Regions from separate parts of the Sporosarcina sp. FA15 genome, predicted to be linked through region 2. Evidence: riboswitches for the same ligand, from Rfam matches in the RefSeq annotation. Region 2 holds a riboswitch; the other holds the start of a gene.
The links. Region 2 has a riboswitch for lysine ahead of ACP8HG_RS21880 (Na+/H+ antiporter NhaC family protein). Riboswitches for the same ligand answer to the same signal wherever they lie in the genome.
Positions count from the first base shown of each region.

Region 1 (3,193 bases), 660 kb from region 2:
AATGAAGTGGAATTGGAAACGTACAAGGAAATGGTTGATGATATTACCCGCTTTTTGAATGGCGGCTATAAAAGTGTGAAAAAAGAATTGACGGAAAAAATGGCTGCAGCTGCGGAGAATTTGGAGTTTGAGCGCGCGAAAGAATACCGCGATCAGATTGTTAATATTGAAGCGATTATGGAAAAACAGGCGATGACGATGAGTGATTTCACTGATCGTGATGTCTTCGGATTTGCTGTGGACAATGGATGGATGTGTGTTCAAGTCTTTTTCGTCCGTCAGGGAAAGCTAATTGAACGGGATGTATCGCTATTCCCGGTTTATCAAGAACCGGAAGAAGAACTGCTAACGTTCATCGGACAATTTTACGGTAAGTCCCAACATTTAATCCCGAAAGAAATCTTGTTGCCTCAGGGAATGGATAGTGAAATCGTCCGTCAACTTCTAGATGTCAATGTCTTCATTCCGCAGCGCGGTAAAAAGAAAGATCTCGTCCATCTAGCCATCAAGAATGCCGAGATATCATTGAAAGAAAAGTTCCAACTTATTGAACGACAAGAACTTCGTACAATTGGCGCATGTGAAGAACTTGGCAAGGCGATGAATATCACCATACCGTACCGTATTGAGGCATTTGATAATTCACATATGTACGGTTCAGATGCCGTCTCTGCAATGGTGTCATTCCTTGATGGGAAACCGAACCGTAAAGACTACCGAAAGTATAAGACGAAGACTGCAGCTGCACACGATGACTACGCGGCGATGCGTGAGGTTGTAAGGCGGCGTTATATCCGTGTGCTAAAGGATGATTTGCCATTACCTGACCTAATCGTTATAGATGGTGGTAAAGGTCATATGGAAGCGGCCAGGGAAATCATTGAAGATGAGTTGAACTTGTCGATTCCAATTGCTGGACTTGCGAAGGACGATAAACACCAGACGGCGCAACTTCTCTATGGCAATCCGATTGAAATGATCCCGCTAAAGAGAACGAGTGAAGCGTTTTACTTGTTACAGCGAATTCAAGACGAGGTGCACAGGTTTGCAATTACTTTCCACAGGCAACGGCGCGAAACTAATTCATTGACATCAGCGCTCGATGGATTACCAGGCGTCGGACCGAAACGGAAAACATTATTACTTAAACACTTTGAATCTATGAAAAAGATTCGTGAAGCATCCGTTGAAGAGCTGCAACAAGCGGGCTTGCCGAAGGTGGTTGCGGAATCAGTGGAAACGTATTTCCGTGAAGAGGCATTGCGAGAAGAGAAGTAATGTGATAGAGTGAACGCACTGAGTTTTTTCACTAAAAAATTGCATATGTAGTGAAGATAGAGGTGCGGATACCAATAGTAAATCTCCGGAAGGCGGCAGCCTGATGAACGGGATTGAAAGGAGTATTCGCCGAAGCGGACCAATCGGCTGTCACGATTGTCCTGCTGGATTTCCATTGAATAAATGGAAGTCTGTCAGGTATAAAAATACCTGGAGAGCTATCTGAACGGGGCGGCTCTTCGGCGAGCGCTCCAATCGGACCGGCTCTCATACTTATGAGGGCCGTTTTTGCGTTCAGGGGGAAATTGGAGGGAATAATTATGGAACGAATTGTAATGAAATTTGGTGGCACATCAGTTGCGAACCCCGAGAGGATTGCACGCGCTGCAAAGCTTGTACAAGGTGAAGTAAGTCGGGGGAATCAAGTTGCGGTTATCGTCTCTGCAATGGGGAAAACAACGGATGATCTTCTAAAGCTCGCCGTGGAAGTTAATCCGAAAGCGGGCCGCCGCGAACTTGATATGCTACTTGCGACAGGTGAGCAAGTAACAGCATCCCTTTTAGCGATGGCAATTGCGGCACAAGGTTTGGAGGCTCGCTCATATACAGGGTGGCAAGCGGGTGTAACGACAGAGTCAGTTCACGGCAATGCGCGAATCGAGCAAGTCCATGCAGATAAGGTTGTATCGACGCTTGAATCGGGTGCTGTTGCAGTGATTACCGGCTTTCAAGGTGCTGACAGCTCAGGTGAGTTGACAACACTTGGTCGCGGGGGATCTGATACAAGTGCTGTGGCGATTGCGATTGCAATAGATGCAGCTATCTGTGATATTTACACAGATGTTGAAGGGGTATTTACGACAGATCCAAGATTAATTGGACAAGCGAAGAAACTTGAGGAAATATCATATGATGAAATGCTTGAAATCGCCAATTTAGGAGCAGGAGTACTTCACCCAAGAGCGGTTGAGTTTGCCAAGAACCATCAAATGCCGCTTCGGGTCAGACCTGCACATATGGAAGGTGAAGGAACGATTATCAAGGAGGAAATTGATTTGGAAAACAATTTAATTGTTCGGGGCATCGCCTTTGAAAGAGATATCATTCGGATTACAGTTATGTATGACGTTCCATACAATAGCTCGCTTGCGAATATATTCACTGCACTTGCGGATCACCATGTTAACGTCGATATTATCGTCCAGACAATTATGGAAGGCGTACAGCCGTCTGTGTCATTTTCCATTAAGAAAGAGGATTTTGCAGAAGCTATTAATGTTTTGGAGACGGAAAAAGAAGCTCTTGGTTACAACAGAGCCGACTTTGAAGTGGGTCTTGCGAAAGTTTCAATCGTTGGAAGTGGAATGGTATCCAACCCAGGAGTCGCTGCTCAAATGTTTGAGATACTCCGTAGTGCTTCAGTTCCTGTGAAAATGGTTAGTACGTCTGAAATCAAGGTATCCGTTGTCATTCCAGAATCCGATATGGAAATAGCGGTAGCGGCGCTTCATAAACAATTCGGGTTAGACAACGACTGAAATAATTTTTTTGTCTATTGGTTAACCATTTTATTGCAAGTGCCTGAAGACAAAGGGCACTCTATCACTTTTAATAAAGCCTTCCTTGCAAATTTTAGCTAAGACTATACAAGTTACAGTGCAATTCCATATAGAAAGTGACACTTCCTTAAAATCAAAAAGGGAATGCTATATAGATGGATTCAGCAGCCAAAATTCCATCTTTGGCTGCTCTATTATGGATTGGAAAGTGCTTATTCATTCGTTCCCAAAAACCCCTCATGCGATTAACGAGAAAACTGCGAGAGGTGCAACCCAACGGTAACTATACATAGGGTGTTTCATCATGAAAATAAGCAGTAATTTACTGGTTATTTTTAGTTATATATGTTGACATA
Region 1 covers NZ_CP188818.1:612,831-616,023, forward strand. The annotation lists gene uvrC (excinuclease ABC subunit UvrC) at 1-1,278, shown strand, start outside; lysine riboswitch at 1,328-1,507, shown strand; gene ACP8HG_RS02975 (aspartate kinase) at 1,599-2,816, shown strand.
Region 1: another riboswitch for lysine. It lies ahead of ACP8HG_RS02975 (aspartate kinase); the one in region 2 lies ahead of ACP8HG_RS21880 (Na+/H+ antiporter NhaC family protein).

Region 2 (3,193 bases):
ACACTTGCAACACTGGATATGTTTACTTTCGGTTTTTTCTTTCCATCGCTTAAACATGCAGAAATAGAGTACTATATGCCTGAATTAATCAGGGATGTGCTTGGTTGGTACGGAACCACACTAATTAAAGAATGAACGACTACCTTCCTGCATAACGTATAGTAGGAGGAGTCGTCTTGAGATTTCACGGCCAAGTTACTAGAAAATCCAGGAAGAAAAAACGCAAATTGTTACCCCTTCTTATTCCTGCAATTCTTATCGCAATTGCCCTTTTTATTTACATTATTAATGCAAGGCTTGCCCCAATTTATATTCAATATGCAGAGGTACAGACAGAAAAAATCGCGGCCCATGTTATCAATAAAGCCATCAATTCCAGGACTGCCAATGTACTTGATGTCAATGATATCATTGTAAACGTCCCGAACGATTCTAAAGGGATGGTGAAATTCAACACTGAAATCATCAACAGAGTATTAGCGGAGACACATGGTCTTGTCGAGTCCCATCTTCAACAGGCTGAAGCGGGCAATCTAGCTTTATTACCAACAGATGAGATAGAATTTGATTCGCAAGCAATGAAACGTGAAGAGGGAATTGTCTTTTTTGTCCCTCTTGCTCAAGCGGCAAATATTCCACTACTAGGGAACTTAGGGCCTAAAATACCGATTCGTTTTCATGTCATTGGTCAAGTACAAGCGACTATAGATACAAAAATTAGTGAATTTGGTATTAACAATGCCGTTGTTGAAGTGAATATATTATTAACAGTAAATGTCCAAATCATTGTCCCACTTGCAACAAAGCAAAGTGTAGTGACACAGAAGATTCCGGTAGCTATGGGACTAATTCAATCAACAGTACCTCAAATCTATACGACTGGTGGTGGGGATCCGCCATCGGTCGAAGTTCCAGCCCCTCCCGCGATAGAGGAATGAAAAGGGACTTGAAAATGGTGTGGATAACTGATAGGCTAGTAGAGGATTGAAATATCGATTGGGTAGAGGCTGCATTGCTTATTAGTCACACACGCGAGATTGACACCGATGACCGTGTGTAAAAGGAAGCTTTGCCGAAGTTTGGTAAGATCGTCGGGATCTATCAGGCTGGGGTTATTCCGAATAGGGATAACACTGTCATACATTTTTGAACATGTATGATGAGCTACAAGTCGTGAGTTAGATAAGCAGTATTAGTTATCCAACAAACGAAACGTAGATAAAGCCGGCTCCTGATGCACTCTGCTGAGTGTAATTAGTAGCCGTTTTTTTATTCCCCCTATACAGGGCCTCAACCCGACTAAATGGAGGAATAGTAGATGATAGGAACATGGGTATCAATTTTACCACCACTAATCGCAATTATTATGGTGTTTGCAACTAAACGGGTGCTGTTGTCGCTCGGAGCAGGAATAGTCTCAGGTGCTCTGCTGGCGGCGTCGTTCGGACCTGTTGAATCATTAAAAAATTTATTGGAGTCAGTTAAGGCTACATTTTGGGATGGTGGACTGAATACAGGGAACATTTACATTATCCTTTTCATCCTTCTATTAGGGGTTATCACTGCATTTGTTAGTTTATCCGGTGGAAGCAGGGCATTTGCAGAATGGGCAGTGCGGCACATCAAAACAAAACGTGGTGCAAAACTGCTCACAGTATTTCTCGGTATAGCTATTTTTGTGGATGACTATTTCAATGCATTGGCAGTTGGCCAAATTGCTCGTCCGATTACAGATCAGCATCGAGTTTCAAGAGCAAAACTAGCTTATTTCATCGATTCAACCTCAGCACCGATTTGTGTCATTTCACCAATTTCAAGTTGGGGTGCCTTTTTAATAGGCCAACTTGCACTTATATTTGGTGGTGCTGCAGCGATTAGCTATTCACCACTATCTGCCTTCATTATGATGGCGCCTATGAATTTTTACGTTATTGCAACACTTGCAATGGTGTTTTTCCTTGCGTGGACCAATTTCGATCTATTCGAAATGAAGAAACATGAACAACTTGCTACAGAAACAGGTCAATTATTTGATCCTGCTAAAACAATTCCAGGTCAGTTAAAAGAAGACTTCCCAGTACACGCACATGGCCGCGTTCGGGATTTAGTCGCACCAATCGTCACACTTGTTGCAGTGACATTTGCGGTTATGATTTGGACAGGTTATTTAGCCGGCGGATCAATGAGCCTTTTGTCAATTTTTGAAAATACGGATGTCTCTCTTGCATTACTGTCGGGTGGAATTATCGCCACGCTAATAGCGGTAGTATTATATATGCAACAGATGAAAAATAATGAAACGGCAAGCTATTCTCTTATTGGCAGTGCCTTTATAAATGGATTGAAAGCAATGATGCCACCTGTGCTGATTCTTATTTTTGCATGGTCATTATCATTCCTGATAGGAAAATTGGAAACAGGCTTATATTTATCAGAGCTTGTGTTGAAATCGAATATATCGGTTTCATTCCTGCCGGTCATCATGTTTATCCTTGCTTGTATTATGGCCTTTTCGACAGGTAGCTCATGGGGGTCATTTGGTATTCTTATGCCGATTGCAGGAACCATAATGATTGACGCGGCACCGGAAATGTTACTGCCAGCACTTGCAGCAGTACTTGCGGGAGCAGTTTTCGGCGATCATGCTTCACCGATTTCTGACACAACGATTCTATCTTCTACAGGTGCAGGCTGTAACCATATAGATCACGTTGCGACACAGTTTCCTTATGCATTAATCTGTGCATTGGTGGCCACAATGGGCTATATCATCTTAGGTATCACAGGCTCCATATGGATAGGTCTAGTTGGTGTTATTGTTATTCTTGTAGTATTGTTTTCTGTTTGGACGATGAAAGCTAAAAAAGAGGCAACACAGCTGTCTTTATAATAGTAAATGATTGGAAGCGGTGAACTTTTTACCGCTTCTTTATTATGTTTAAAATAGTTTTCTAACAAAAAAATGTTTTGACAATAGTCAGATAGGTATATATACTAGGCGTTAAGACTAAAGTAATCAGAAAATGGTGAACTTCCATTCAATGATTAGTTAAAAGTATTAGGAAAGGATGATATTGTATAACTGATCTTTCTATTAACTGTTAGACTTATTCGAAGAAATTAAACTTCGAAAGATGAGAACTGAAAACTCTCTATAGACCGAATAGAAAGTTTGTTTTACAATAAGCATGTA
Region 2 covers NZ_CP188818.1:4,570,354-4,573,546, forward strand. The annotation lists gene ACP8HG_RS21870 (bifunctional metallophosphatase/5'-nucleotidase) at 1-135, shown strand, start outside; gene yunB (sporulation protein YunB) at 177-938, shown strand; lysine riboswitch at 994-1,175, shown strand; gene ACP8HG_RS21880 (Na+/H+ antiporter NhaC family protein) at 1,319-2,890, shown strand.